Linked DNA regions of Blastopirellula sediminis. Each later gene encodes a partner of the first gene's protein in a complex. Links are inferred from orthologs where the notes say so. Each region holds a gene or a part of one and is shown in the gene's direction. Other genes may lie near its edges. The genes, in order: fliM, LOC68_RS26965 and fliG.

Region 1 (10,397 bases):
ACATGCCCTTCGCTGTGCGGAAGAAGGCGCTGCGATCCTCGACATCGGCGGCGAGAGCACGCGTCCCTACTCACAGCCGGTGGATACGTCGGAAGAACTCCGCCGCGTCATCCCGGTGATCGCTCGATTGAGTGAAGTGACTGACGTACCGATTTCGATCGATACTTCGAAAGCGGTCGTCGCCCGCGAAGCGATCGCCGCCGGAGCGCAGATCATCAATGACGTGACCGGCCTCACCGGCGACCCCTATATGATTGAGGCTGCCCTCGAGTCGGGCGTCGGCGTCTGTGCGATGCATATGCAAGGGACGCCGCAGACGATGCAAGACGACCCGCACTACGACGACGTCGTCGAGGACATTTTCGCTTACCTCGCCGAGCGTCGCGATGCGCTGATTGCTGTGGGTATTGAAACGGAGCGAATCTGTCTCGACCCCGGCGTCGGCTTTGGCAAAACCCATCAACACAATTTAGAGCTGATGGCCGCGTGCGGGCGTTATCATGAACTGGAACGACCGCTGCTAGTCGGACATTCGCGCAAAGGCTTCATCGGCAAGTTCCTGGAGAACGCGGAGGCGCCGAGAACCTTCGGAACCGTCGGCGGCACGCTCGCCCTGGCGCGACAAGGCGTGCAGATCATCCGCGTCCATGACGTGCGAGAAAACTTCGAAGCGTTGCGGCTGTTCGTCGCGTGCGGCGGAGCGGATGGAACTGCAGGGGTGATTCCGTCGTAGGATGTTTCTATTCCTCAAGTAGAATTGGCGGCATGGAAACGCAGCAAGAGAACCCATTCGCCAGCCCAGTCGCTGATGCGCATGTCGCCAACACGCCGCGTGTCGATATGGTTGACTGGTATGCGCTGCCGGTGCGGCGCTGCATGTTAATTGGAGGCGTCGTCGGCGGGCTCGTGTTTCTGGCTATTGGGAGCCCACACAATTTTGTCAGATATGGCACTGGAAGCACGGAAGATTTGTGGGAGCGAATCGGTAGTTTCTTAATCGGAGCCGCTGCCGGGATGATGGTGGGCGGCATTGCCGGAAACATCGTCGGCGTCGTCGTCATTCTCGTCCGCCACGCGCGTTGGCGGACTGTCGCCCACGCGTTGGCGTGCGGAATTTTTTGCCCCGGGATGTTCGTTGGGACCTTTCTGGTTCTGTCGAGGCCGGTACCGCAGATGACTCTCCTGACTTTCGTCGGTTTCTCATGTCTCATGTTATTGGTTGGCGTTGGCGCCGGCATTTACACGTTTCGCGGGCTGCTTCGGTTATCGACCGAGGGGAGCCCGCTTCGGCGTCCCCGTAGGGAGCCGAAGTTTTGACCGAATCGGCCGACAACCCGTACGCCAGCCCTACCGTGGTCGATACGCATGTCGATCATCCGCTTGCGCCGCGACCGGAACTCAGCTTTTCGTCGGCGATGCGCAGGATCGCGCTATGGGGGGCGACAACCGGCGGGCTGGTCACCGGCGTCGCGCTCACGCTAAGCGTCATCGTGAGAGTGATTCAGATTGGAGTTCCCTGGCATTTACTTGACGAACCAGGGGACTATTTCGAGACCGTCGTAACGACGGCGAGTATCGTCCTGCTGGGCGCCATCGTCGGAACCGTATCGGCAGCGGTGATCGGGCCGGTCGCTTACGTGACGCGCCGCTGGCGGTTGGGGAAGGGGATCGCCCTGATCAGTTGCCTGGTCGTTCCTTCGCTCTTGCTGCTGTCGCCGGTTTTCTATTTTGCGTGGACCGGGAATATCGTGCTGACCAATGCGCTTGTCGGCATCTTCGTCTTGTTAATAACCGGGCTGGTAAGCGGGGCCAGAATTTTCTGGGGATTGTGCCGCGAACTTTACGGCCGTCCTTGGTCGCCGGAGTACATCGACTCGATGGAGGCGGAAAACGTTTGAATCACAGCGAAGACAATCCGTATGCGAGTCCAAAGGCGGTCGAGACGCAGGACGATTTGGCGCCGCCGCAGGCGTCCAAGGTCTCGATGCGATCTTGGCTATGGCAAGCGACGCGGCGAGGCGCCATCAGCGGCGCGATCCTCTGGGTACTGCTCTCCGTTAGTTTCACCTTCGCCGCGATTTTGCTTCAGGGGAATTTCTGGGACGTTTTTTCCGATCGCCGGTTTGTGGTCGAACTGATCGCTATGACCCTTGGGATGTCGACCCTGATCGGTTCGGTGATTGGGGGAGCTTTGGGGCTAGTTGTCGGACTATTGTCGTACCTCGTTCGGAATCTGCGTTCACGAAGACGAATCACCTTACTCGCATCGCTTTTGCTACCCCCGGCAGTGCTCATGGCTCCATTTGCACTTTCGCCAGCGGAGGCGAGTCCGCCGATTCCCATGGAGATCGCCGCAGGTGTTGTGTTTTTCGTGGCTCTAGGGCTCGGGGCTCGAATCTTTTGGCTGATTGACGACAAGCTGTTTGCGAGCGGGCGCGAACTGGCCGAGACGGACGCGACCAAGGGAGATTCGGCATGACGTCTCGCAACGACAATCCGTTCGCTAGTCCACAGGTTGTCGAAATGACGATCGAACGCGGCAAGTTCGTTTCGGCCGTGGATTGGATTCGAGTCGCCACGTTCGGCGGGTTTAAGTGCGGGGGCCTGTTAGGCGTAGCGCTCGCGGCGATAACTGTCGTCTCTGTTTATCCTGATAATGGTCCCAGGATTTTCCTTTCGCTGTTCGTCACGGCGATTGTTTGGGGAATGATTGCTGCGATCGCTGGGGGAATCAGCGGCTTTTTGGTCGGCTGGATCGCCGCGGCGGTTCGCAACTCTTCCGCAATGAATGTCGTTCACGCTATCAGTTGCTTTGGGATCGCGCCGCTGGTCTTCGCTGGGCCGCTTTTGTTCTACGCGAGTGAGAGCGGAATGCTGATGGTCACGCCCTTGAAAACGGCGATTGGGATCTTGGTCACCTGTGGAGTAATATTGGGCTTCTACCTGTTTTGGCGTTTACGCTCGTTTGGCGAAGAGGCGTACCAGCGATCTGTTGATACCTGCACGATGGATGATCGTGATTGAATCCAATGACAATCCGTTCGCCAGTCCGCAGGCGACTTCGACGATGGCCGACAGGTCGAATGTACCGGCGTTTGAGTGGTATTCGTTTCCAACGCAATCCGGCCTGTTCTACGGCGGCATCCTTGGAGCGGCGGCATTGGGCATCCTCGGCGTTATGGTGGTAATTCTCGAAAACGCCGATCCGCTCCCGCTGTTCGTCCTGCCGGTCTTTGTAGCGATCGGAGCGATCTGCGGCGCGATGCTGGGAGGAATTAGCGGCGCCGCGATTGGATTGGTCGCCGTGTTCGCGCGAAAGTCACTCTGGAAAACGGAAGTTCATTTTTTCAGCAGCATGATTGTCTCCCCGTTCGTCTTCGCCGGACCCTGGTTACTCCTCGGTTACCAATCCGGCATGCTCAGCACAGAAAGGTATCAAATCTTCGTTGGAGTTATGTCTGTCTGCGGCCTCTTGCATGGCGTGTGTCTCTTCTTGGCGTTGCGATCCATTTCCAAGGCTAAGGCTGAGCAGTTGCGTTCATCTTCTTGGGAGCATGAACGTGACTGACCCCAACGACAACCCATTTGCCAGCCCACCGCTGGAGCACGAGGATCCGGCCGACGCTCCGCTGATGGATGGCGACAAGCTTGGCCGTTGGCTGCTGCTCCCCCTCGCTTCCGGCACTTTCAACGGCGCTGGGATCGTCAGCATCTGCGGCATGTCGGCGTCCGTAGCCATGCAAGCTTGGGCGGGCGCCTTGATGGACGTGCTGGCCAACCCTGAGGCAAGAACGATTCTCGGCATGCAAATGTTGGTCCTGGCGATCTACGGGGGCATTTTCGGCGGCGTCAGCGGCATCCTGCTTGGCGGCATCGCTTTCAGCCTGCGGCGAAACCTCGCCGTTCGGTCTCTTATTTTTCTGCTGGGATATTTGCTGTCGATCCTTTTCTTGGTGGGGCCAGCCCTCGCAGCATTCTTCGTTGTGGGGGAAGCGACCGGCCCTTTTCTTCTCGTCGTCAGCGTGTTCCTCTTCGCATGTAGTCTCCTGTTCGCGTGGCGAATGAACCGCAACATTCGCAAATATCTGCTGTCTCAAGCCGATGGTGAATCGGCAGGATCTACGTAGCGGTTTCTAAGTCACGTTCTGGAAAGAGGTTGCGTCTCATGGGCGAACCTCCGCATCCTGGGCGTTTCCATTGACTTAAACGCCGAATCCCTCGATACTACCGAGTTGGGCGCCTGTGCGCTCGTCGCTCGCTAACCCATTACCAATTCAAGGTTTCATGTCGATTCTCGAGAACCAAGATCTGGCCCAGTACTGTCTGGAAACCGCGCTCCAAGCGAAAGAGGCGTCGGCCGCTTTGGCTTTGGTCTCTGGCGCACAAAAGAACGGCTGGCTGCGAGAATCGGCCAAGCGGCTCCGCGCCGCCGAAAAGGCGATCATCGCCGCCAACGCACTCGACCTGGCCGCGGCTCCTCAGTTTGGCCTGACCGCCGCCGAGATCGATCGCTTGAAGCTCGACAGCAAACGGATCGAGGGAATCGCCAGTGGGCTTGAGCAGATCGCGATGCTCGAAGATCCGATCGGCCGCGTGATCGATTCGTCGGTTCGCCCGAACGGTCTCGACATCCAAAAGATCCGCGTTCCTCTCGGGGTCGTCTTTTTCATCTACGAGTCGCGCCCCAACGTCACCGCCGACGCTGCGGCCATTTGCGTGAAGAGCGGCAATGCGGTGATTTTACGCGGCGGCAAAGAAGCGGCTCACTCGTCGCGGGCGATCGTCGAAGTGATGCAAGATTGCGCTCTCGACTACGATATTCCGCCGTCCGCCGTCCAGTTGGTCAACACGGCCGATCGCGCCGCCGTCGGGCACTTCCTCAAACTGAATCAATACATCGACGTCGCGATTCCTCGCGGCGGGGAAGGGCTGATCCGCCGCGTCGCCGACGAAGCGACGATGCCGGTGATCAAGCACTTCAACGGCAACTGCCATGTCTACGTCGATCGCGACGCCGATCTCGACATGGCGATGTCGATCACCGTCAACAGCAAGTGCCATCGCTACGGCGTCTGCAACGCCGCCGAATCGCTGGTCGTTCACCAGGACGTGGCCGATCAGTTTTTACCGGCGATTGGCGCGGCTTTAATTGAACGGGGAGTAGAGATCCGCGGCGATTCGACGACGCAGTCGCTGATTCTCAAGGCGAAAGCGGCGACCGACGAAGATTTCGCCGCGGAGTATCTCGGCCCGATCATCAGCGTGAAAGTGGTCGAGTCGCTCGACGCGGCGATTCGCCACATCAACCTTTACAGCTCGAAACATACCGAGTCGATCGTCACACGCAACCTGGCGGCGGCTCGCGAATTCGCCTCGCGAATCGACAGCTCGGCGGTGATGATCAACGCGAGCACGCGATTCAACGACGGCGGAGAGTTCGGCCTGGGCGCCGAGATCGGGATCAGCACCGACAAGTTCCATGCTCGCGGACCGTGCGGGCTGGAGGCGCTCACCAGTTACAAATACGTGGTTTACGGCGACGGCCAGATACGCTCGTAACGGCGACGCCGTAGCGAGCCGATTGGATTCAGGGAGGAATTCATGGGCAACGACAATGTACTGAGCCAAGCGGAGGTCGAAAGTCTGCTAAGCGCCATGGAGGCGAGTGGGCCGAAGAAGACCGAAACCGCTGCGCCTGCCGCTCAAGCGAGTGTGCAAAGTCTCGCCGCTTCGGCCGTTCCGACCGAAGATATCACGCGGCCGTCGCGCCCCCGCGAAAAGATCACCCCGTATGACTTCAAGCGTCCCGAGCGGGTCGGCAAAGAACAGATGCGGGCCCTGCAGTCGATGCATGAAGGGTTCGGGCGTAACTTTGGCGCGGCTCTTTCCGGTCTGTTGCGCAACATTGTCGAAGTGAAGCTGACAAGCGTCGACCAGCTGACCTACAGCGAATTCATTTTCAGTCTCGAGAATCCCAGCTGTTTCAACCTGCTGACCGCGAGTCCGCTGGAAGGAAATTTGATTCTCGACATCAATCCGTCGATTCTCTACCCGATCATCGACCGTTTGCTGGGCGGCGGCAAAGAGAGCAGCCCCGTTTCACGTCGCCCGCTGACCGAGATCGAGCTGACCCTCGTTTCGCGGATCACCAGTCTATTCCTGCGGGAGCTGCGAATCGCGTGGGAAAACGTCCTCGAATTGCAGCTGCACGTCGTTCGGGTCGAAAGCAATCCGCAACTCGTCCAGATCGTCCCGCCGAACGAAGTGGTCGTTTTGATCAGCTTCGAGCTGACGATCGGCGACGTTCGGGGCATGATGAACTTGTGCATCCCGTTCAACTCGATCGAGCGAATCGGCGGCAAGTTGACCGCGAACACCTGGTTCGCCTACGGCAGTTCGGAAATCAACGACGAGTCGCGTCAGGCGCTCAGTACGCAGATTGACGGCGCGTCGGTCGAGTTAGGCGTGACCTTGGCCGAAACGACGATCACCACCGAAGATCTGCTCGAACTGCGAGTCGGCGACGTGATCACGACCAACAAAGATTCGCGCGAGCCGCTGCAAGTAAGCGTCAACGGCGTCACGAAGTTTCTGGCCTATCCGGGCGCGTACAAGGGACGCAAAGCGATCCAGGTCGACGCAATCCTACCGCCGAAAAACCAAAAGCCGCCGCAGCCCAAAATGCCGACCAGCCCGCCCCAGCCGCCGCAACCAGCGAAACCGCCGGGGAAGAAGTAGTTGAAATCGTAGCCCGAGGCGCAAGCCGAGGGAATGTGCTTGGCAAGCGAAAAGGGCTAAACGTCGGTTTACGGCCCGAATTGAATCGGGGCCAATTCCCCGATTCCAAACTCCTCTCCCTTGGCTTGCGCCTCGGGCAAGTAGTCTGGCGCGCTACGGCGCCGACGAAAAGATCAACGACAGCACATCGAGCAAGCTCGCTGCCGTTTGCGGGTTGCGATTGACGCGGCGGTCGTTCAGCTTCTTCCAAGCGATCACCGCGTACGCGAGGTATCGCTCCTGCACGTCGCTACGGAGCGACGGGGGAAGTTGGCTGGCGATCTCCGGCCAGACGTTTTGCAGTTGGGCCAGAGACTCGATGCTGCCGGTCAGTGCCCCTGCGACCAGTTCGTCGAGTTGCGCTAGTCGCTGCTGTTCTTGCAGCGAGATCCCCTCGATCTGGGACGAAGGCAAGGGACCGGCGATTTGCACGAGTCGTGCTGAACTGGTCGCTCGCGAATGGGCGGGATGGGGCGCGTGACTTCGGACGATCTTCCGCACTCCATCGGTCGTCGGGGGATTGGCGGTAGCGGCCATCGCCGGTTCATCGACCTCTTCTCGCTCCATTTCGGCGGCGATTTGCGTTTCGTCTTCTTCCATCGAAAGAAGCTGCAAACGCAACTTTTGGCCGAGCGGATCAAGCTGCGATATGTCGAGATCGGGATCGGCCTGGCTGAGCAATTTGACCGCCGACGCAGGCAAGTTGGTCCGCAGGGCCACCAGGATCCAAGTCGCCCACGCGTTGCGCAAACGATCGCCGTTCATCGGCGGATTGGCAAGGTCGAGCAACGCGAGTCCTTCGCCGCGAACGGCGCGGCGTTGCTCTTCATGGTTTCCTTCCAATCCCAGGAAACGGAATGGACGCCGCGGCGAATAGCGGAGCCCAGTGGAGAAGGAGAAAAGGGGCCGCAAGTTGACCGGCGTCAGGTTGAAGAACTGGGCGAAGAGACTTTCGTCGCCGCCGTAGCCCGTTAGCGCCAGCCGCGGCTTGTCAAGCGCTTCCTGAAACCAAGCGGTCATCAGGTACGGGATCCGCGACGTCTGCGACTGTTTGAAGAGCGCCAGATCGACCGGCTTGCCGGCAGGGACCAACTTGATCTCTTTCAGTTCCGACGGCAGCGAACTTCGCCAACTGAGATTGGCGTCGACTGTCGCCGCGGCAAGCAGGTGAAACGGATTGTTCGCGAACTGAGCGAACTGCGGCGCATCAATCAACAGGCAATGGGTGTAGACCTGGCGACCGCCGCGGCCGCTGTACTCGGTTTGTCCGTTGATAGTCCGCGAGACGCAATAACGCGTTGCGCTGACCGGATGAAAGTTGACGCTGTAAGCGGCCAAGTCGTCGCGAAGCATCGCGTCGTGGGCCGGGCACCAGGCGGCGAGTTCGCGGGAGTCTTCGGGGGTGACTCCATTGCTGGCGGCCACCAACTGGTAGCCGTCCAGACGCGACGTTTGCGCCGAGGTGAAAATCGCTTGTTGAATTGTAACGGCCATAAAAGGGCAAGACCTAGCAGGAAAATCAGAGGAGCGGAATCAAGGAACAGGTCTTAAACTTTGCGGATCAGCCACTCGAATGGCTCGACGATCCCACGCGGCTCGATCCGCAGCGGCACGTTGATCTTGCTGCCATGATCGAGACGCTGCGAACAGGCGCCGGTCACGCTCGAAGCGAAAAAGCCGACCGTCGAAAAGCGTTCGCCGATTTGCTGCCAGAGATTCGGAGTCCGATCCCGCGCATACCGATCGGGATTGGCGAAGCAGGGGTCGCACTGATCCGCTTTGGAGAAGACGATCGCCATCGGGCGCGTGCACTTGCCTCGTTTCTTCTTTTGCGACTGTTCGCTGAGGTAGGTGATCAACTTCATCATGAAGTAGTTCTGTTCCTGCGAACCATCTTCAATGCGTTCGGTGTCGACCAACAGCAAAACGCCGGCGCACTTTTTCAGGAAAGAATTAATTGCCGGGTACGAGTGAGGATGGTCGACTTCTTCCAGGATCGCTTCCCCCGCCATGTCAGGCATGATCAGTTCGATCGGGCGTTTGTGGCTAGGCAGCTTTGCCTGACAGTGAACCCAATTCCAACGATCCGGTTCGTTCGGCGTCTTGTCAGGGAACGCCGACGCGGCGAGCGCCGCCATCGTTCGCTGCTGAAGGGTAATCGAAAACGCGCCGCGGGCGAGAACTTGCACGCGATTGTTTCGGCGAGTCAGCATGTCGAGCAACATGCCGAGGTAGACCGTTTTACCGGCCGCCGCGGTGCCGAGCACGGCGATCATGCCGGGCTCAATCCCCTGGGTATTCGCTTGATGCGACAAGGCCATCGGCGCCGAGCAGTGCCGACAGAGTTCGACGTCGTAGTTGTTGTCGCCGCCGCAGATGTAACACGAAATCGGAACTGCGTATTGCGCTAAGCGATACGATTCCATCGCTACGAGAGCTTTGCGTACCATTGGATTAATTCTCCCCACCAGCCGCAGCGGCGGCTTCTAGTTCTACTTCGTTTTCTGCCGGATCGAACGACTCGTCGTCCGACAAGATGTCGCAAAAGCTGACCGCACAGCGGAACCCGATGTTGTGCTTGCGAGCGATCGCCTTATCGCCGCTTTGATAGTCGCACGAAGCTTGATGATCGAAATAGGTGTCGAAGGCGCCGCCGCGAAGGCTGCGCATCGCACTATCCATCACCAGTTGATTGCTGGGCGCTCGCCAGGCGCCGAAGCGACTGGAGGTCCACTCCCAGACGTTGCCGATCAGTTGATGACAACCGCCGACGCTTGCCCCTGGTCCGTACTGTTCGACGGGAACGACATGCTCCGGACCGCTGCCCCACAGGTTTGCCCGACCTTGATCCATCGATTCGCCCCAAGGAAATCGACGTTGAATTGGTTCGGCGCCAGGCAACGGTACCGGCCAGGCTCCGGCCTTGATCCATTCCGGATCCGACGGGAGTCGCTTGCCGACCCAGCGAGCGTAAGCGGCCGCTTCGTACCAGCAGACGCCGACCACCGGATGGCGATCTTCCCCTTCGATAAACTTTCCGTTTCGCCAGTAACGCGGACCTGGCAGCCCCGACTGATCGACGAAGTCGAGCACGGCCGGCCAGATTTCCGGATCCCACAGCGGCATTTGTTCGTAGCCGCCGGCGTTGACGAACTCCTGGAATTCCTCGTTGGTCACTTGATAGCGATCAAGATAAACCGCTTCGACTCGGACCAGGTTGCCGCTGTAACTCTGCGTCTGTTCTTCGTCCCCTTTGGCCCGACCGACCAGCACGTCCCCTTCCGGGACGATCGTCATTAGGTCGTCGAACGCCTGACGGGCCTGATCGAGCAATTTGGCGGGAAGATTCGCGGCGATTTGCGGACGGAGCAGCAACGCGTATCGCCCTTGTTCCAACATCAAGCGAGCCAGAGCGTCCGTATCGGTAGGCTCTGGCTCGGTACGAGTTTTCGGTCTTTGGGGGCGCGCTACGCTTACCGACGCAGCTTCCGCCTGGCGGCGACTGCGAAGGACGCGGCGCAAGATCGCGGCTACCGCGGCGACGGCGACGACTCCAAGAACGACTTGCCAGAATCCCGCCAGCCAGGCGATACCGAGCGCGCCGAGGGCGACGCCGATCG
Region 2 (10,195 bases), on another replicon or contig:
ATGCTGACGATGGTCGTGCTGACGCTCAATGGCGAGATCGGCGGCTCGATGATCCTCTGCTTCGACGAAGACAATGGCCGCGATCTGGCGGCTTCGCTACTAAGTCGCAAGGAGCGCGGAGAAGGCGACTGGACGCCGCTCGAGCGATCGGCCTTGTGCGAGACCGGCAATATCCTGGGTTGCGCCTACCTGAACGCACTTACGCGTCTCTTGTCGGTTGAACTCGTGCCGTCCCCTCCCTACTTCATTCAAGATTACGGCGCCAGCGTGCTGGAGCAAGCGCTCATGGAGCAAGCGGCGATTGACGACCAAGTGATGATCTGCCGCACCCGGTTTACCCGTGGCGATCAAGAGTTGAACTGGAACGTCTTCTTCGTTCCTAACAGTCAGATGCGGCAAATGATGGAAGAGTCGCTGCATATTGACGCGTAGACGTAATACATCGGGCGGAAGCGGAATTGGCAGGAATCGGCTAGACGCATGGTTACAGCAGAACAACTAAACGTAGGGCTAGGGCAAATCGTGCTCGCCCGCAACGACGAAATACTCGCGTCGATTTTGGGGTCATGCATCGGCGTGGCGATCTACGATCCTTCCCAAAAAATTGCGGCGCTGGCCCATGTCGTCTTGCCCCTTTCCGGAGGACGCCCCGGTTCGCCGGGACGATTCGCCGATACCGCAATTGCCGCCATGTTGCAGGAGTTGCGTAATAAAGGCGCCAACCCTCAACAACTGCGAGCTAAAATTTCGGGCGGCGCTTGTATGTTCGGCAACAGCCAGATGAGCATCGGCGACCGCAATGCGGAAGAAGTTCGCCGTCAATTGAAAGACAAGAAGATCCCCTTGATCGCCGAAGACGTCGGCGGAACCAAGGGACGCAAAGTTTTGTTCTCCCCTTACACGGCGCAGATGGAAATTGTCATCAACGGCGTGAACTCCAAGATCATCTAAGAAGCGGATTTCCGAGCGTAGGATCGAAATTATGTCGAAGCGATTACTAGTTACCGACGACGCGATGATCATTCGAGAAATGATCAAAGAGACTGCGATCGCTGCGGGCTGGGAAATTGTCGGTGAAGCGGACAATGGCCTGGCCGCCGTTGAAGCGTATCGCGAACTGCGTCCCGACGCGATGACGCTCGATATCGTCATGCCGGAGTACGACGGCATTTACGCGCTCGAGAACATTCGAAACGAGTTTCCGACGGCACGGATCCTGATGGTCAGCGCCATCGATCAAACCAATGTGCTGAAAGACGCGCTTCGCAAAGGGGCGACTGACTTCATCATCAAGCCGTCGAGCCGCTGCGCCGTGCAAAGCGGCATTATGCCGGCGGTGCAAGCGTTCCTGCTTCGCTGCGAAAAAGAACAGGGCCTCCCCTGCCCGATCGACAAGCCGTGCGGCTGCATCGAATGTCGCGACGTCCGTCGCGTCGTCGAGCAATGGGACGAAGTCCGCGGATCGAAGGAAAGCGGCTCGCTCGCCGGAGCGTAGTTCGCAACTAGTCGAATGCCGCCGCAGTTCGTTGCGGCGGCGAGTGAACGTCCGCGACTACTTGCTGCGGACGATCTTTTCGAGTTCTTCGCCGATCGACTTCTCAATGCGGCCTTTGAAGAGCATCGCGGCGAACGGAAGGCTTCCCTTCACGACGACGATCTCTTCGAAGACTTCCATCGTGCCGGCGATATCGACTCCCATCGTCCGGAACGAGAAGCTCATCACGTGACCTTCCCACGTCTGCTGCATGTCCTTGACCTGGCCTTCAAACCGGCCTCGCATCTTTTCGAGTACCCACTGCACGCGTTCAATCGCGGCGTCTTGTCCAAGCGTGTGGGGTTTTTCGACGTGAAATCCTGGCATTCGATGACTCCGCGCCGATGGATCGACGCTAACGAAGGTTTTTGGTACCCGGACTATTCTAACGCAAATCCAGAGCGTTAGATCGAAAAAGACCGGGCAGCTTCATTATCATCGAAAGTACGGCGATCGCTAGGATGCCACAAGGGGAGCCCTTTCTCCAAGCGAGCGGCCAGAATGTCGAGTTTCTCTGAGGTGCCAGGCAAAGCGTCCGTCGATTCGAAATCGCCCGACGTTTTGTCGGTCGGTTCATAATCCCAGATGCCCATCTTGATCGCTTCAAGTACGGAGCTTGGCACGATAGAGTCTCCTACGGTGTGGATAGAACTGGAGTGGGGTGGCGCTGGGCCATCGTGCGTATTCAAGAAGAATCGCAAGTTCTCAATTCGACGCGCTCCGCCATTGGCGCCAAATCGGAACGGACAGTATCAAGCCGCGAATATAAAAAGTCAAGCAAAACGTGACTTGTCATTGCTCGCGTAGTGAACCTTTCCTTCGCCAACAAATGAATTCAATTTCGCTTTCAAATCGCGAACTCGTTCTCGATTAACGCGACTCGTTCGCGACCCTTCGCATGCGGCGCCGCGTACCGCCAGAATGTCGGCGCCGGCACTAATTGCGGCGGCGAAATGCTCGGCCGTCAAAGAACCGCCGCACGCAACTTTCATTCCCGCTTCGTGAATCGTGGCAATTGCCGCCGTTAGTTCACTGGGCGTGAAAAAATCAAACAGCGTTTGGCCATCTTTCACCAGCGTGTCGAACAAAATCGTCGTCGCCGAAATCTGACCACTCCAACGTAATACGTCATGTAGTGGAGGACATTTCGCCCGCGACTGGTCCACATAATAAACCGCCACGCGAGCGCAACCGCGCGGCACTTGCTCATACGCGCGAGCGGCGAGCGACATCCAGATGGCGGAATCCGCCATGTTGGCTAACCCGTATTTGGCCATGCTCGCCCCCCGAAAAGAATCGGCGTCGAACCTTCTCTCTCCGTCGCTGATCTCCCCCAGTGCGACGCTGACTGGGACCTGCGCTCTGACCATTTGAATCACGTCGCGCCAAACTTGCGGATCGGCGGCGCCGAGCGATCCTAGCGACGGTTCTTTCACATCGATCAAGTCCGCTCCGCCGGCGAGCGCAGCGCTCGCTTCTTCCGCCGAGCGTACCGAAACCAACAACTGCGTCATGTTCATTTTCCTGTCGCCGTCGTCCGTTTCTTCGCTTCGACCAACCAGCGATTCAACTCCAGCACTTTCGCTTCGGCGATCGGTTCGCACCAGGTTCCATCCAGCGTGACGTAGCCTTCTTTCCACTCGCCGTAGTCGGCCGGCAAGTCCCGTTGTTTCCATTCCCGTGCGCGATCGGCCAAACGAACGACGACTGCGATCGACTCACGCGGATCCGCTCCGCATCGCTGGTATTTGGCTGCGCCGAGAAAGAAGCATTCGACCGCTTCCAGCGGAATGCGAAAGACGCTTGCATCGGGAAACCGCAGCACGACGTGCGTGCGGTCGTAACAGATTCGCGGCGCGTTCCACATGCGAAATGCGACGCCGACTGCAACGATTGCGGCGGCGAGCAGTCCCAGCGAAACTCCCCACGTCACCGGATTGCGCAGCAGCGCAAACAATCCTCCGCAAGCGAAGAAAACCGCGGAAAATATCGAGGCGACCTGGGCCGACCGCCGGTTGGCCATCAGCCAGACAGTCGGAGGATTTGGGCTATTCATGATGACAGGAAAGTGGGGATGCGCACGATTATCCCGACTGTAATCTGGCGCAAGACGTTGATGATAGAAGAGATGCGGCCAGTCGCCAACAAATTAAGGCTTGTTAATGCCGCCTTGGCGGCAATTTGCCCTCGTGGTAGCTTGTTTGTCGTTGCTAGTGACCTACCTTTGCCGGAACTAGCGTCAAGGCGATTTTGCTGAAATAGGCGATTTCTCCCGGCGCTTCCCACCTGCATAGCATGCCAGCCGATCGCTTTGGCGAGCATGTCCGACCTCGGAAGTAGAGTCATGTCAGACGCGATCATCAACTCCGACCACAGCGAATCAGCTTTCTCTGGAACGTCCATGTCGCACGATCACCACCACGAGGGCGGTTCCGATCGACCCGTTCTCATCGCCATCGGCGTCATCCTGGTCGCCTTCATCCTGGCCACGCTGGCCGGATGGACGCAGCCGACGGTGGCGCATGTCGCCGCCGAAGCGCACGGCGAAGCGGTCCATGCCGAAGCGGCTCACGCCGAACATGGTGAGGAAGCGGCGTCCCATGGCGAAGAGCACGCCTCCGGCGATCATGGTCACGCCCATCCGGCGCCTCATCCGCTAGCGGTGATTCCGTTTATCGCCTTGTTGGGCGCCATCGCGGTCTTCCCGCTCCTGGGCTTTACCGCTCACTGGTGGGAAAGCAACAAAAATCGCTTCCTGGTCGCGGTGATCCTCGCTGGCGTGACCCTCCTTTACTACCTGATCCTGTATGTCGAAGCGGGATTTGGCGCCGCCCTCTCGCGCGTCGATCACGCCATCCTCAAAGAATACATTCCGTTCATCGTCCTCCTCTTTTCGCTCTACGTCATCTCCGGCGGGATCCGAATCGAAGGGGATATGGCGGCCCATCCGTCGACCAATGCAATTTTCCTCGCCGTCGGCGGCGCCTTGGCCAGCTTCATCGGCACCACCGGCGCCGCGATGCTCTTGGTTCGCCCGTTGATCGAAACGAACAAAGAACGCAAATACGTTCAGCACACGGTCGTCTTCTTCATCTTCGTCGTCTGCAATTGCGGCGGTTTGTTGTTGCCGATCGGCGATCCGCCGCTCTTCCTCGGTTACCTGGAGGGTGTCGACTTCCTCTGGACGCTGCGCGAGTTGTGGATGCCGTGGCTGATGGTCAACGGGCTGTTGATCGCGATGTTCTACGCCGTCGACAAGTTCTACTACTATCCGCACGAAGCGAAGTCCGACATTGCGAAAGACGAAACGCAAACGACCCCGCTGCGCATTCGCGGTTTAATGCCGAACGCGTTGCTGTTGGTCGGCGTGATCCTCTCGGTCGCGCTGCTCGATCCGCAAAAGCCCTTCCCCGGCACCGACTGGCATCCTTACGTCTATCTGCGTGAAGTGGTGCAGTTGGCGCTGGTCGGTCTCAGCCTGGCCCTCGGTTCGAAGGCGGTTCGTACCGACAACAAGTTCAACTACCATGCGATCGTCGAAGTCGCCGCTTTGTTCGTCGGCATCTTCATCTGCATGCAGCCGGCCCTTGAACTGCTCAATCTTCACGGTCCGGACCTCGGAATCGACACGCCTATGAAGTTTTTCTGGATCACCGGCAGTTTGTCGGCGGTGCTCGATAACGCTCCGACCTACCTCGTCTTCTTCCGAACGGCTGACGCCCAACATGTGGGAGAACGGCTGGTCGACTTGCTCCATCACAGCGGCAGCCCCGATGGGGCCGCGGCGACCATGAAACTGATGGCGATCAGCTTGGGCGCCGTCTTCATGGGAGCGATGACCTACATCGGCAACGGCCCGAACTTCATGGTCCGGGCGATCGCCGAAGAATCAGGCGTCCGCATGCCGAGCTTCTTCGGATATGTGCTCTTTTACAGCCTGCCGATCCTGCTGCCGGTCATGATTTTGATGGCGCTGGTCTTCCTGCGATAAGCGGCTGCGGCGTCGCGGCGACCGGGGCAAGCTCCGCATCGCCGCTAGTCGTACGGCTCGTGACTTAGTACGATCGAGCAAAGTCCCGTCTTTCGCTCCAGCGTATAAATGCAGCCGTGAACTACGAATACGTCGAAACGCAGTCCCAACTTGCCGACCTGTGCGACCGCCTGCGCTCGCAGTCGCACATCTATTTCGACACCGAATTCGTCTCGGAAGACGTTTATCTCCCTGATTTGTGCCTGGTCCAGATCGCGGCGGGCGACATATTGGCGATTGTTGATCCGAAGCGGATCGACAGCATGCAGGTCTTTTGGGACCTGATCGCCGATGGGGACCACGTCTCGGTCGTCCATTCCGGCCGCGAAGAGTTCCTCTTCTGCTACCGGGCGACTGGCAAACCTCCGGCCAACTTGTTTGACACGCAGATCGCCGGCGGGCTGATCGGGATGGAATATCCCGCCTCGTTCGGCAACCTGATTCTGCGGCTGCTCGACGAGAAGCTGCCGAAGGGAGAAACCCGCACTGACTGGCGCGTTCGCCCATTGAGCACGCGGCAGATCGAATACGCGCTGAACGACGTCGCTTATCTCGGCCCTGCGGCTCGCGAGCTCGAAAAAGAGCTGGAGCGGCTCGACCGGGTCGCCTGGATGCAGGAAGAGATGCAGTCGTGGCAAGACGCGTTGGTCGAATCGACGCAGCGCGCCCGTTGGCGAAACGTCTCCGGCACCGGCAGTCTCAGCCGCCGCTCGTTGGCGGTCGTGCGCGAACTTTGGAAGTGGCGCGACAAAAAAGCTTCCGCCGCCAACATTCCGGCTCGGCGGATCTTGCGTGACGACCTGATCGCCGAACTGGCGAAACGAAAGTCGGCGAACGTCAAACAGATCCGCGCGATTCGCGGCATGCAGCGAAGCGACCTGAATCGCTACTTCGAAGAGATCGGCGAAGCGATTCAAATCGCCCTCGACATGGACGAAGCCGATTGCCCCTCGTCGCAGCCGAACTGGAACCAGGGGAAACAGTACGTCGTGCTGGGGCAGTTCCTCTCCGCCGCTCTCGGCAGCATCTGCCGCGAAGCGAAAGTGGCGCCGAGTCTCGCTTGCACCGTGCAGGACGTCCGCGACCTGGTCGCCTATCATCTTGACGGCGCCCCCGAGAAACCATCGCTCGCCCAAGGCTGGCGAGCCGAAGTGATCGGCAAAACGATCGAAGAGCTCCTCGACGGCTCGCTAGTCGTCCGTGTAGGAGATCCCCACGCCGTCGAACCCCTCTCCTTCGACCGCCGCTAATCTGGCGCCGCGCCCAATAGTAGCCCGAAGCGCAAGCGAGGGAAAAGCGGCCGGGAAGAAGAATAGAACACGGAAGCCACGGACGAGTCACGGCAAGAGAAAGCCCCCAAGCAGCAAGCGCGCCCAATAGTAGCCCGAAGCGCAAGCGAGGGAAATGCGGTCGCAAGCAGAGCGAACGTTTAGAATCGCCAACAATTCTGAATTGCCAAACAGCGCACTCTTCCATCCGCCCCAACGGGGCGAACTAACCTAGCCCAGGGTAAGTCGCCAACGGCGACGCAGCCCTGGGTCACGGTCATTCATTTTTTTGCGAAGCCCCAAAGGGGCGCGCTAAACGAGCGCCGGATTCCGGTCAAAACCAACCGACTGGACCGCCACGCCAATTTTTTTTCGCAGGGACGACGCAACTTGATCGTTTCCATTTAGATCGCCCCGTTGGGGCTTACGTCATTCATGCACATACCAACCCAGGGCTGCGTCGCCGTTGGCGACTTACCCTGGGCTAGATTAGGTTGCCCCGTTGGGGCATTTTGAAGAGCGTCGGTTGAGGTTGGCGGATTGACTGGACCGCTGACGCGACTTTTTTCGACCGTCGGACTGGACTCGACCGCGTCATTTTTTTCTTGGGCCGGCGTGATCAATCGATACCTCGGATAACACGACTGTTTCTCGTTGACGATCTTTTCAATCTCCCCCGCCGCGACCATCCGATCCCACGCCCGGGCGAACTTCGTGCCGTTCATGCCGCAGTTTTCGCGGACTCGCAACTTCGTCGCGTGCGCCTCGCCGAGGTCGGTCATCGCCAGGCGAATTCGCGACCGCATTCGCTCGTCCATCGCGGCGTCTTTCAGACGCTCGGCTTCGTCTCGCAATGTTTCCGCTTCGTGCACGATCGTTTGCCAACGTCGCCCTACGCCGGTCAATCTTCCTTCCTCGACATCGACGCCCCATTCGCCCCCTTGGCCGGCGTAGCCGCCGAGCGTTAGCCAGAGTCGATGCTCTCCACTTCCCGGCGCATAATCTTGGCGGCGATTCACGAGGAGCCACTGCTGCGCGAAGTCGAGACTGCCGGCGAGAATCGACGCTTCCAACTTGCCAGGCTTCATTTCTTTCCGCGTTTGGACGCAGAGAATTGGCGTGGCGCCGTTGTCGAGACAACACTGCGCAAGCGTCTGCAGCGCTTCGGCTTGCTTTCGTTTGCCGGTCGAACTTAACCGAATCGCATCGATCACCACCACTTCCAACTCGTGCTTCGTGATCCAGTCGCGGAGTTTGCCCAGGCACTCCGGTTCGGCAGGATTGTCGGTGGTGAGCATCCACATCAGATTGTTCCGATTTGGTGCCGCCTGCCGAGCTTCACCCCACCGCTGCGTAAGATCGGTCAGAGTTTGTTGTTGATGGCTACTGCCGGCGAAGCCGACTCGCAGCGGTTTTTCCGCGGCGAACTGGCCAAGGAATTTGCCGCCTCTCGCCAGTGCCGCACACAGATCGACCGCGAGCGAACTCTTTAACGTTTTGCTGGGACCGACGATCACCGCCGGTTCGTTACGGGTAAGAAAGTTCGCAAGCAGCCACTCGCGCGGCTTTTGTTCGGCGAACAGTTCTTCGGTGGTCAGCGTTCGAAACGAACTTCCGCCGCCGAGTTCAAGCCGCACAATTTCGCCATCCCGCGGCAATTCGACTGGTTCCGGTTCCTGCGTCAGTCGTTTTCGTAAGGCCGCCGCGTAGTCGGCAAGGTTGTTCATGTCGCCGCCGGAATGCATCACCGCTTGAATCAGCGCCGAAGCGGTCAGCTTGTCGTAGCCGTAGGTGAGGAGGTCGGCGAGCAACTGCTGGTCGTCTCGATCTTCGTCGCCAGTGAGGTGCAGCCCGAGGAGGGCTGAGTAGATGTCGCGATGGCACGGCACGCGAAAAACTTGCAGCGGGAGCGCATCTTCGCTTAAGCGTTCGGGGTACATCATCATGCAGGCGAGCCATTGCGCTTCGACGAACTCTTCGTTGGCCGAGATGCTATTCGCGTCTTTGCTCTTCTTCTTTTGCTTCGCGCGCAGCAGCGCCCCGAGGCGCCGGATTCGGGCCTTTCGCATTGGCGTTTTCCTCAAGCAAGCGCGCACGGCCATCCCGGCGAGAGTTTCGCGCTTTGGAAAAAAGAGGCCTCGGTCCGATCACGAGGCGTGAAGAAAAAGGGATGCTGGGCGGTTGATCAGACGCCCGCATCTTGAGGGGTGTAGTATACAAAACGCCAGTGCGTTTTGCAAGAGAGATTTATGGTCCGGGTAGGGTGGGTGGCCCGACCAGTCGGTGACGACTGGTTGGGTCGCTTTAGCGACAAGATGCCGCGCCATGCGGTTGGAAGTTGTTAAACGTGCGATTGCTTTGTGACCGGATGGCGCTGCATCTTGTTGCTGCGCAACCCAGCCAGTTCTTTGAGGGAACTGGCCGGGCCACCCTTGCTTTAGAACTTGCGGGCGCATTCACTCGGCTTGCGCCTCGGGTTAGTGTGGGGAGTTGTCCGCCTTCGTCATTGGCGACTTCGTGCTTGATTCGTCATTCGAGCTTCGACATTCGTCATTCACTTGCGGACGCATTTCCCTCGCTTGCGCTTCGGGCTACTATTGGGCGCGCTGTGGGCTACTATTCTTGCCGTGTTCTTACCGTGACTCGTCCGTGGCTTCCGTGTTCTATTTCTTCTTCCGGACGCATTCCCTTGCTTGCGCTGCGGGCTAGTTTGTGCCGCGTTGCGGGTGGGGATGAAAAAAGCCTGTCGGGTTACGACAGGCTTTTGCTTGCTGAGGAGCTTTCGCGGTTTAATTAGCGAAAGCGGCTGTACGGGGTCGGCGAGAGCGGAGTCGGCTCGGCCGGGCGTTGCGCTTCCATCAGCGGCGTCTTCAGTGGAGTGGGCTGCGGATTCGACGGTTGCGAGAGGACCCCTTCGCCGTAGAAGCGAGTCGTCTCTTCGCTGGCCAGCTTGGTGACCGGTTCGCGGCAGCGAACTTCGGCCCGGAAGCTGTGGCTGCCGGCGGTCAGGGCCTTGGCCGAAACCTTCAGGACCAGGTTCTTTTCGGGGCCGAGCGACTGGATCGGGCTGAAGATGACCTGACCGGCGTCGATGTTCGCCTGGCCGCCCGAAACCTGCGTCGGTTCGATCCCTTGCGAGAACTGAACGGTGACTTCGATTCCTTCGGCCGCCTTGGTGCCGCGGTTTTCCAAACGGAATTCATAGGTCACTTCTTCGCCAACCGGCGCCGGACCCTTCGGATCGTTGACGTACAGTTTGAGGTCGGCGACCGATTCAACCATGGTCGTGACGTTTTGCGAAGCGAGCAAGCCGTCCGACGATTTGCAGTTGGCGAGGATCGTGTTGTTGCCGCCGACCATCAG
Region 3 (10,336 bases), on another replicon or contig:
TTTTTGGGGTAGGATTGTTCGGTATCGACCGGGATTGTTCCCCTAACAGTTGGTTTGAACGTGCGGAAATCAGTGATCCGAACTCGACTTACGGCATTTGCGACCTTCGCCGCGGTCTTGCTGACCGCTTCCTTGGCGCTGGGGGCGAAGGGGATTTTGCATTTGAAGGTGATCGACGCCGCGACCAAGGCGCCTCTGGCCGCTCGGATGCACCTGACCAATCCCCGCGGCAATCGCCAGCGAATCCCCGGCGTCCCGAACCTGGACGATCACTTTGCGTTTATCGGCGAGCTCCATTTGGAACTAGCCCCCGGCCGGTACACGTTCGTGGTCGAAACCGGGCCGGAATACAAGAATCGGAGCGGCTATTTCGAGCTGAAAAGCGGGGACGAAGATAGCAATACGCTGGAGATGCACCGCTACGTCGACATGGCGAAAGATGGCTGGTGGTCCGGCGATTTGTACGTCGCGCGAGAAGAGCGGGACCTGGAAACGCTGATGCTGTCCGAAGATCTGCACGTCGCGGTTAATCACACGTGGGACAACAAGCAAAACGCCTATGCCGGCCAGCCGATCGAAGATCCGCTGGCGACCTTCGCCGGCAACCATGCCTGGTGGAAGTTGGGTGGTCGCGACGAGCGGGCAGGGGGGCGAATGCTGATCATCAACGCCAACTCGCCGCTGGCGGTGCAATCGGCAAAACCGGAATATCCTGCAACCCTCAGTTACCTGAAGGAATTGAACGGCCAAGAGAAGGTCCATCGCGCTGTCGACGCCGCGGCGTGGGACTTGCCGCTGTGGATCGCGCATGACGTCGTCGATTCGGTGGTGATCGCCGGGCCGGAGCTCGAAATGAAGGGGGGATCGAGGAAGATACCGCCTGGTTCGCGTCCGCCAGATCGGCTCCTCTTTCCTGGCGTGCAAGGGAACGCTCGCTGGGCGCAGCAGATCTATTTCCATCTGCTCAACTGCGGACTGCGGATTCCTCCGTCGGCCGCCAGCGGATCGGGCACGAGCAACAACCCGCCCGGCTACAACCGCGTTTACGTCCATTTAGATGGAGAGTTTTCGTACGACGCGTGGTGGCGAGAGCTGGCCGCGGGTCGCGTGGTGGTGAGCAATGGACCGCTGATTCGTCCGGTGGTCGAAGACAAGATGCCGGGAGACGTCTTCACCGCGCCGGCCGGGCAGACGCTCGAAATTGATATCGCGCTGAACCTTGGTACCCGCGGCACGATCTCGTATCTCGAAGTGATCAAAAACGGCAAGGTCGAAGAGGAAGTGTCGCTGGTCGACTACGCGAAGAATCAGGGACACATGCCGAAGCTCCACTTTGAGGAGAGTGGGTGGTTTTGCATCCGCGCGGTGGAAGAACTGCCGGAGACCTACCGCTTTGGCCTGACCGGGCCGTACTACGTCCAGATTGGGGATCAGCCGCGGATCAGCAAAGCGTCGGCCAAGTTCTTCTACGACTGGGTGTTTGAACGGGCCGGAGCGATCGACCTGACCGATAGCGAGCAGCGGGACGAAGTGCTGGAAATGCATCGCCAGGCGAGGAACTTTTGGCGGGATATCTACCAAAAGGCGAATGCCCCCTAGCGGCGACATGCGGCGGCGATTCTCCTGTATACTGGGGGTTTTCACCACGATTTAGCTGATTGCCTGTATGCTCGCGCCGGCCGATTGGCGGAAGTTGTACCCTTTCGCCTCCCATACGCTCGACCTCGACGGTCAACGTTATCACTACGTTGACGAAGGAGCGGGTAAGCCCATGCTCTTCGTACATGGGAACCCGACCTGGTCGTTCTATTGGCGGAACTTGATCACGGCGTTTCGCGGGACGCATCGGACGTTAGCAGTCGATCACATCGGCTGCGGGCTGAGCGACAAACCGCAGAACTACGAGTACACGCTCGAGCAGCATATCGAGAACCTGACGCGGTTCCTCGAACGGCTCGACCTGCACAACATCACGCTGGCGGTGCATGACTGGGGAGGCGCAATCGGCTTGGGAGCGGCGGTTCGCCAGCCGGAGCGGTTCGAGCGGCTGATCCTGTTCAACACCGGCGCCTTTCCGCCGCCGTACGTGCCGTGGCGAATTGCGGCGCTCCGGTTTCCGGTGCTGGGCAATGCGGCGATGCGAGGACTGAATCTGTTCGCACGTCCGGCAATCACGATGGCGACCGAAAAGCCGGAGCGAATGACGCCGGAGGTCGCGGCGGGACTGCTCGCGCCGTATGACAGCTGGACGAATCGAGTGGCGATCGCACGCTTTGTGCAGGACATCCCGCTTTCGTCGCGACATCCAACTTACGAAACGCTGAAGCAGATCGAGCGTCAACTGCCGGAGCTAGGTCACAAGCCGATTCAGATGATCTGGGGAGCGAAGGATTGGTGCTTCACGCTCCAGTGCATGAAACAGTTCCAGACCTACTGGCCCGAAGCGGAGTCGCACCAATTTGACGACTGCGGCCACTACGTAGTGGAAGACGCGTACGAGCGAATCATTCCGCTGGTCGAATCCTTTTTACAGCGAACTGCAACATGAGCGACGATGGCCTGTCGGATCAGCGTTGGTCGGAGATGACGATCGGGCAGATGGCGACTTTGGCCTGCCTGTTGGAAGTCAACGCGCCGAAGCCGGGGAATGTGCATCGGGGCGCCGACTTTCATGATCTCGGCCTGAACGATTTCGCCGCGAGCGCCGTGGCGATCGGACCCGCGTTTGAAGCGGCCGGCCGCAGCCGGATTGGGCGAACCATTTTGACTGCGATCCGAGCGACGCGGCGGTTTGTCGACTCGAACACGAATCTCGGCTTGGTGATGCTGCTCGCTCCGCTGGCGACCGTGCCAGTCAGAGAGCTGAATCAGGCGGGGGTCGCCGCGCGTCTGGCCGATTTGAACCAGGATGACGCCGCCGACGTTTACCAGGCGATCGCCATCGCGCAGCCAGGCGGCTTGGGGCATGTCGACGAGATGGATGTGCAGGACGCTCCGCCGGCCGATTTGCTGGCGGCGATGAAGTTGGCCGAAGGACGCGACCTGGTCGCTCGGCAGTACGTCAATGGTTGCGAGCAGGTCTTCGCGGCGGTCCGGTTTTTGACCGATCCGGCGACGGCGAAGTTGCCGCTGTCGGACCGAATTGTCCACGCGCATGTGCGGCAAATGGCGGCGTTTCCCGACAGCCTGATCGGGCGGAAATGTGGCGAAGAGATCGCGCAGAAGAGCTCGCTGATGGCCAGCCGCGTGCTGGACGCAGGAGAGCCGATCGACGAAGAATACTTTCAGGAGCTGCGGAATCTCGACTTTTGGCTGCGGGCCGACGGCCATCGTCGCAACCCGGGAACCTCGGCCGACATCATTGGTGCGGCGATCTTCGTCGCGCTGCGTCAGCGGAAGTTGACCTTGCCGCTGCGAGCTTTGTAGACAAGTCCAGGCGGAATAATCGTTATGTCCGAAACGTATTGGGTACGCATCGCGAAAGACAATCTGGTTTTCAGCGCCGGACATTTCATTACGTTCGGCGGCGGAACCTGCGAGCGCGTCCATGGCCATAACTATCGGGTCGAAGCGGAGATCTTCGGTCCGCTGGACGAAAACCACTACGTCGTCGACTTTATCGCCGCGCGAGATGCGCTGGCCCAAATCGTCGGCGAGCTTGATCACCGGATGCTGCTGCCGACCGAGCACCCGCAGATTCGGGTCGTCGCCGACGGCAAGGAGGTGACCGCGACGTTTGAAGATCGGCGTTGGATCTTTCCAGAGTGCGAATGCGTTTTGCTGCCGGTGCCGAATACGACGACGGAACTGCTGGCGCGATACGTCGGACGCCGTTTATTGGATCTTCTGGAAGAGCGAACCGGCGCTCGCCCGCAACACATCCGGATCGCCATTGACGAAAATTACGGTCAGTGGGGCGTCTGCGAGTTGCGCGGAGAATAACGATTGCGCCACGGGCCGCGGCTGTCTGGGCCTCGTCCCTCTCGCGGAGATTGTCTGCGGGTATTACGACCATGCGCGAAATACATCTGAATCTTTCTTGACGACCATTAAGCCGGACCTAGGTTTGCTTGACGCTAAGGAGCGCCGCATAGATACATTCCCATCTCGTAGCATCGAGACTTTCACGCAATTCGGCAGGACACCCGAAACATGCAGGTCGAATACATTAACCCGTTCATTCGGTCGATGACCAAAACCTTCGACACGATGCTCGGCTGCGAGATCACGCGAGGCTCCCTCATTCTGGCTTCGGACTTCAAAGGCAACTACGACGTTTGCGGCGTGATCGGGCTTTCCGGTCGAGCCCAAGGGGTCGTCGTTGTCAACCTCTCGAAGAGCGTCGCTCTGCAAGCGGCCGCCACGATGTTGATGATGGACCCGGCCGAAGTGACCGACCTGAACGAAGACGTCATCGACGCAGTCGGCGAAATCGCCAACATGGTCGCTGGCGCCGCCAAGGCCGAACTGGAAGATTTCGAGCTGTCGATCAGCTTGCCGAACGTCGTCGTCGGCTCCCCCCCGGACATTCGCTTCCCGTCGGAAGTGCACGCGATTGCGATCCCGTTCGAGTGCCCTTGGGGCCCGATGTCGATCAAAGTCGGCTTCGCCCCGGTTCACGCGTCGGCGTAGCTAGCATTGATCCCGATCGGGGCGGCAAAGTTTTCCTCATCGATACGAACCGCCGCGACGATAAAAGAGGTAAGCGCTTTTATCGTAGGGAAGGGGCATGCCAAAAGTTCGCGACAACGGGTCTCACCAGACCAATCCCAATCTGCGCAAAGCGGCCATCGTCTTGATGAGCCTGCCTGAGGATGACGCCGCCCAACTGATGGGCCGGATGTCTCCGAAGGAAGTGGAGCTCGTCTGCATCGAGATCGCCCATCTCGATCGACTTACCGGAACCGACCAAGAAGCGGCGATCCTCTCTTTCGCTGAACAGAACCCCAACCAACTTGCTGGCGCCGGCGGCGGCATCGGTCTGGCCAAGAACCTGGTGACCCGGGCCCTGGGCAAAGGGGCGAATGAGACGCTCGATAACGTTCGCCAGTCGGTCGAATCGATTCCGTTCGGCTTCCTGCGGAAGGTCGACAGCCAGAACTTGCTGACGTTCATCGTCGACGAACATCCCCAAACCATCGCCCTGATCCTGTCGCACTTGCCGGCGTCGTACGGCGCCGAGATCATCTCCGGCTTGCCGGCCGATCGCCAGCTGTCGGTCATTCGCCGTATCGCCAACATGGGACAGACGAACCCCGAGGTGATCGAGGAAGTGGAGAAGGGGCTCGAATCGCGGATGGCGAGCGTCATGAGCCAGTCGTTCGAGAACGCCGGGGGCGTGCCGACCGTCGCCGAGATCCTGAACGTGACCGATCGCGCTACCGAACGAGCGCTGCTGGAACACCTGGCCCAGGAAGACCCGGACCTGGTCGAAGAGATCCGCCGCTTGATGTTCGTCTTCGACGACATTCAGAAGCTCAGCGACAAAGACATGCAAGCGGTCCTCAAGAACGTCGAAAGCTCGCAGTGGGCGATGGCGCTCAAAGGGGCCAGCCAGGAGCTGCGCGACAAAGTCGTCGGCAACATGTCGAAACGTGCGGCGGACATGCTGCTCGAAGAAATGGACTTCCTCGGCGCCGTCAAGGTTTCGGAAGTCGAAGGGGTACAGCAGCAGATCGTCGACATCGTCCGCCGCCTGGAAGATGCTGGCGAAATCTCCCTCTCGGCGGGAGACGAGGAAGAGCAACTCGTTCAATAGCCAGGCGAATCGTAGCCCGAGGCGCAAGCCGAGGGAAAGCGGATGGCCTATCGCGAAGAGAAGCTATCCGCATTGCGGCTTGAATGACCGTCGAATCTTGTTTCGCTATTCCAACCACATTCCCTCGGCTTGCGCCTCGGGCTACGATCGGTCGACAGGGTCGAAAGCATGGGAGTTTGGTCTCGCCGCGCATAGAATAGGTAGAGACCTAGCTCGACATCCCTGAAGAGATCCCCCATGTCGATTCGTTACGAAGTCTTAGGCCCGCCCGGTCGCGACAACGCGCTGATGGTGACGGTCAATTCGGGGCATGGGCTGCATCGGTTGCTGTTCGATTGCGGCGATGGGGTCTTTTCGACGATCTCGATCGCCGACCTCCAGTTGATCGAGGGACTCTTCTTCTCCCACTTTCACTTCGACCATATCGCTGGCTTCGATACCTTTTTCCGGATGAACTGGGGGCGGACCGATGCGCCGGTTCGCATCTTTGGACCAAGCGATACCCGCGAGATCGTGCATCATCGATTACAAGGAGTAACGTGGAACCTGGTGTCGGAGATCCCGGGCGAGTTTCGCGTCACTTGTCTTGACGGCGAACGTCTGATTACGACCGGCTACAAGACCTGCGAAGGTTTTCGGATTGAACGCCTGATTGGTTCCGAGGACTTCGACGGAGTCATCTATCGAACCGAGACCTTTGAAGTCGCCGCGATGCCGCTGCCGCATGGAACGGTCAGCATGGGATATGTGGTCCGAGAGCTTCCGCGGCAGAATGTGGATCTCAGCGTTCTGAAGGAGCTTGGTTTAAAGCCGGGGGCTTGGCTCAAAGCGGTCAAGGACGAAGCGAGACCGGACGCCGAAATTATCGATACAACCATCGGACCGAAGTCGCTCGGCGAACTGCGCAGCAAGTTGCTGGTCACCCATAGCGGCGAGAGTATCGCCTATCTGACCGACTTCTGGCTCGATAGTGAAGAGACGGAAGATCGTTTGCTCAAGATGCTGGCGGGATGTCGCGTGATGGTCTGCGAAAACAACTACGCCGATGCGGAACTGGAACTGGCCCGCAAGAACTACCACATGACTTCGTCCGAAGTCGGGCGCCTGGCGGCCAAGGTACAGCCGGAAGAGCTAATCGTGTTTCACGTCTCCGATCGCTACACGCCGCCTGAGCTGCTGGCTCAATTAAGCGAGGTCCAGCAGCATTTCCCCAAGGCGACGTTCCCGGCGGCCTGGATGGAAGCTATTTCTCAAAGGTGAAGATCTGCTTCCAGTCGTCCTTCATGCTGATCACGACCCAGCCCTTCTTCTCCGCTTCTTCCATCAGATCTTGCGGGAAATTGCCAAACTTGGTGTCGGGCATGCCGTTGGCGGGGCCATAGGCGTATTCCCGTTTGGCGTCATCGTGGAAGACGAGCATCTTCAGGCTGAGCCCTTCGCCGGCGCTGGTCCATTCGAGCATCTCGCGATCGCCGCCGGAATTGCCGAATGACGCGATCGGGCGCTTGCCGATGAAGCGGTTGATACCGACCGGCTTGCCGTCGTGGTCATCGATGAAGTCGATCTCCGGCAGACGCATCAGGACCGGCCCGCCCTCTTTCATTTCGAACTTCGTTTTGGTGGTGGAGCCGACGACCTGGTCGGAGGGAATGCCATAGCAGCCGAGCGTGATCGGACGCATGAATTCAATGCCGCCGCCGGAGACGATAAAGGTCTTGAAGCCGTTGGCGCGGAGGTATTCGAGCAACTCGACCATCGGCTTGAAGGTGCACTGCGTGTAAGGCTGCTGGAAGCGGGGATGGCGATGAGTGGCGAACCACTCTTTGACGACCGCTTCAAAGTCGGTCGTCGTGATGTCGGTGTGCGACGCCAGGACCAGATCGACCAGACCCTTTTGCCCGGTAAAGGACAACGCTTGCAGATCGTTATCAAGGACCGCCTTGAATGGCTGCTGGTCTTTCCACTCGGGGTGCGTCGGCGCTAACGCCTTCACGCGGTCGATCGCGAACGCCATCTGCGTGTACATCGGGTGTTCGGTCCAAAGAGTGCCGTCGTTGTCGAATGTCGCGATCCGATCGGCGACCGGGACGAAGTCGGGCGAGTTCTCGTCGGTCACTTTCGCGACGAAATCGACGATCGCCTTCTTCGCGGCGGTGTTGTTCCACGACGGCAAGACGTCTTGCGCGACTAACAACGCAGGAAGGAGCAGGAGCGTGGCGAGGGCCGAAACCGCCCAGCGACCGTTAGTTCGATTGATCATCGGTTGTTTCCTCATTGAGGCGAATGGAGAGCCAATTCCCAGCTATTTGACTGACCGCGGCGCCCGTATCCGCGTCCATTTATCGTAGCGGCGTAACGCATGGAATTCGAACGAATTTCGACGCGTTCCTGGCAAATGAAGAGTTCGGCCGCGGTTGATTGCGACCGAACTCAAAGGACGACTTTCCCTTTGCTTAAGGCAGGGAGTGAGCTATCGCTAGTTTCCGGTCGGCAGCGGTAGCGAGATTCCCTGTTTCTGCAGTTTCTCGCGCACGAACTGGATGTTCTGGTATTCCGAGATGGTGATGGGACCGGTATAGACCTCGCTTTGCATCTTGCGGGGCGGATACTGGACGTAGGTCTTCATCAGCTTCGCGACCTCATCATTGAACGTCACCAACGTCCAAGTACGTTCGGTGTAGTTGTTCATGAATATGTCGTAGCGCTCTTGCGGATCTTGCCAGAGGTCAAAGACTTGCGGAACGGTAGCGACGTACTTCTGGGCGCCTTTCCAACCGAGGTTGGAATCGACCGCCAAACCGCCGGTCGACTGGCCGTCGTCGCCGCGGAGATTGAAGACCGCTTTGTAGTTGCCGGCTCGGGCGGCGCCAGGGGTAAGTTCATTCTCGGTGAAGTAGAACCACGACTTGCGTGCGCACTTGCCGGTTCCGGTCAAAAGCGGCGTCATATCGTAACTGTCGAAAATCATCGGTTGACCTTCGCGGTCTTTCTCCGGCAGTTTCACATCAGCGACGGCGGCGAACGTCGCCATCAGGTCGAGACCGCCGACGATGTCGTGATTGCGGACGCCAGGTTTGATCTTGCCGGGCCAAATGGCGATCGCCGGAACGCGGCTGCCCCCTTCGCGAACGGTACCCTTGGTGCCGCGGAACGGCGTGTAGCCGGCGTCGGGATAGACGTCTTGCCAGGCGCCATTATCGGTGGTGTAGAAGACGAGCGTGTCTTGGTCGAGATTCAGCTCTTTGAGCTTGTCCATGACGTGGCCGATGCGAGCGTCGAGTTCAACGAGCGAGTCGGCGTACTTCGACTTCGAAAGCGATTTGTGCACGTACTCGGGGGCGGGAAGGTTCGGCTGGTGGACCTTCATGAAGTTGATGTTAATGAAGAAGGGAGTTTCCGGGTGCTTCGCCGCGTCTTCCAGAAACTTCAGGCCGGACTCTTCCACGTACTTGTCGAGGAAGGGAATGCCGACCACTCCTTTATCCGGTGTGTCGACGTACTGGCCATTGACCTTCCAGTCTTCTTTGGGAGGTTGGCCCGCATTGCCCGAAAGCGAACCTTTGGTCACCTTGGCGAACATGTCGCGCAATTCCGCGGGCATATCGGGAAACCAGGTCGGATCGCCGTAGGTATACGCGTTGCAGTGATAGAGGAAGCAATGCTCCATCACGTCATACCCTTGGGCGTTCGGCAGCGCGTAGTCCGATTCGCCCAGGTGCCACTTGCCGGTGAAGTAGGTCTTGTAGCCGGCCGCTTTCAGCACCGAGCCCAAGGTCCACTCCGCGGCTGGCAAGCCGCCTCCTTGTCCCTGGAAAGCGACGGTGGTCATACCGCTGCGATTCGGGATGCGACCGGTTTGCATCGCGGCGCGACCCGGCGTGCAGCTCGGCTGGGCGTAGAACGAGAAGAAGGTCATCCCTTGCGCCGCCATTTGATCGATGTTCGGCGTCGGCATACCGCGTCCTTCGCCGCCGCCGTACGGACCAAGATCTCCGTAGCCCGTGTCATCAGAAACGATGAACAGAATGTTGGGCTTCTTCGCTACGGCTGCCGCGCAAAGGCTAAGTAGCAGCGCTCCTGCGAATACAAACGTAGCGAGACGTAATACTTGGGGTGACTTCATGACAAATGCTCCCAATCCTCGGTGAAAAACAAATGTGCCAAATTCGGGGTCGCAACCGTGGCGCACGCTAATCTGGGGCAGGGGCGTTTTGCGGCAATCGGCTGCGGACTGGTTGGAAAGGGCAAGTGAAGAGACCGCGAGGGAAGAAGAGGCGACTCGCGCTTCTCGCTCTGGGAATTGCTCCGCTTGCGGTGTTGCTGCTCACGACTTTGGGCCATCGCTGGCCAAGAATCCAGTTAGAAAGTCGCCCCGTCATAACCATGCCCAAGGATGACGTAGCCGCCGCCGAAGGTAGCGGCTCAGGCGTTACATGTGGTATACCCCGCTAATCGTAGGGATGCAAACGGAGCGGGTCATTCCGTTGAGAAAATCGGATGAAGTTTCGCGAGTTTTTACTTCAACGCGCGGCGTTTGCACGGTTCGCGAAGTTCAACAAGAGGCCAATACTCGATTCA

What was found.
Region 2: the proteins of fliM (region 1) and LOC68_RS26965 are in contact, whole or in part, in a crystal structure (PDB 4IGA), measured with the Thermotoga maritima proteins. The link is inferred for Blastopirellula sediminis from one-to-one orthologs. Residues at the interface, in WP_004081085.1 of Thermotoga maritima: Asp3, Val4, Leu5, Gln7, Ile10, Asn11, Leu13, Ile14, Leu17, Met18; in WP_004081049.1 of Thermotoga maritima: Ala83, Gly85, Gln86, Gln87, Val90, Ile91, Ile94, Lys99, Asp100, Phe101, Ile102, Val103, Arg110.
Region 3: the proteins of fliM (region 1) and fliG are in contact, whole or in part, in a crystal structure (PDB 4QRM), measured with the Thermotoga maritima proteins. The link is inferred for Blastopirellula sediminis from one-to-one orthologs. Residues at the interface, in WP_004081085.1 of Thermotoga maritima: Tyr124, Leu127, Asp128, Ile130, Met131, Gly132, Gly133, Pro134, Glu136, Pro139, Arg141, Thr144, Glu145, Ile146, Glu147, Ser149, Ile150, Lys153; in WP_004082903.1 of Thermotoga maritima: Phe122, Ser125, Glu126, His127, Pro128, Gln129, Thr130, Val133, Glu157, Arg161, Leu164, Leu165, Arg167, Ser169, Glu171, Val172, Glu175, Ile176, Asn179, Lys182.

The regions. Positions count from the first base shown.
Region 1 is NZ_JAJKFT010000001.1:94,636-105,032, forward strand. What follows is about bases 4,730-7,669. They hold fliM (flagellar motor switch protein FliM), read left to right. Parts: upstream 4,730-5,601; coding sequence 5,602-6,738; downstream 6,739-7,669. Other genes in these bases: LOC68_RS00450 (glutamate-5-semialdehyde dehydrogenase), read left to right, coding at 4,730-5,559; LOC68_RS00460 (GAP1-N2 domain-containing protein), read right to left, coding at 6,892-7,669. Outside these bases: folP (dihydropteroate synthase), read left to right, coding at 1-733; hypothetical protein, read left to right, coding at 766-1,317; hypothetical protein, read left to right, coding at 1,314-1,898; hypothetical protein, read left to right, coding at 1,895-2,479; hypothetical protein, read left to right, coding at 2,476-3,024; hypothetical protein, read left to right, coding at 3,017-3,568; hypothetical protein, read left to right, coding at 3,561-4,127; more of glutamate-5-semialdehyde dehydrogenase, read left to right, coding at 4,285-4,729; more of GAP1-N2 domain-containing protein, read right to left, coding at 7,670-8,271; TRAFAC clade GTPase domain-containing protein, read right to left, coding at 8,325-9,227; formylglycine-generating enzyme family protein, read right to left, coding at 9,232-10,397. UniProt on the Bacillus subtilis protein: One of the proteins that forms a switch complex that is proposed to be located at the base of the basal body.
Region 2 is NZ_JAJKFT010000010.1:3,756,368-3,766,562, forward strand. What follows is about bases 1-2,738. They hold LOC68_RS26965 (response regulator), read left to right. Parts: upstream 1-982; coding sequence 983-1,495; downstream 1,496-2,738. Other genes in these bases: LOC68_RS26955 (chemotaxis protein), read left to right, coding at 1-432; LOC68_RS26960 (chemotaxis protein CheD), read left to right, coding at 481-951; LOC68_RS26970 (polyhydroxyalkanoic acid system family protein), read right to left, coding at 1,553-1,861; LOC68_RS26975 (hypothetical protein), read right to left, coding at 1,939-2,157; LOC68_RS26980 ((5-formylfuran-3-yl)methyl phosphate synthase), read right to left, coding at 2,308-2,738. Also shown: more of (5-formylfuran-3-yl)methyl phosphate synthase, read right to left, coding at 2,739-3,048; hypothetical protein, read right to left, coding at 3,051-3,491; sodium:proton antiporter, read left to right, coding at 3,879-5,525; ribonuclease D, read left to right, coding at 5,642-6,814; AAA family ATPase, read right to left, coding at 7,237-8,901; DUF11 domain-containing protein, read right to left, coding at 9,626-10,195. UniProt on the Bacillus subtilis protein: Involved in the transmission of sensory signals from the chemoreceptors to the flagellar motors.
Region 3 is NZ_JAJKFT010000004.1:1,586,734-1,597,069, forward strand. Bases 3,865-6,743 are described here. They hold fliG (flagellar motor switch protein FliG), read left to right. Parts: upstream 3,865-4,729; coding sequence 4,730-5,758; downstream 5,759-6,743. Other genes in these bases: LOC68_RS10150 (6-pyruvoyl trahydropterin synthase family protein), read left to right, coding at 3,865-3,942; LOC68_RS10155 (chemotaxis protein CheX), read left to right, coding at 4,153-4,632; LOC68_RS10165 (MBL fold metallo-hydrolase), read left to right, coding at 5,996-6,743. In the rest of the region: hypothetical protein, read left to right, coding at 73-1,599; alpha/beta fold hydrolase, read left to right, coding at 1,667-2,548; triphosphoribosyl-dephospho-CoA synthase, read left to right, coding at 2,545-3,426; more of 6-pyruvoyl trahydropterin synthase family protein, read left to right, coding at 3,451-3,864; more of MBL fold metallo-hydrolase, read left to right, coding at 6,744-7,018; HAD family hydrolase, read right to left, coding at 7,002-8,018; arylsulfatase, read right to left, coding at 8,235-9,881. UniProt on the Bacillus subtilis protein: One of the proteins that forms a switch complex that is proposed to be located at the base of the basal body.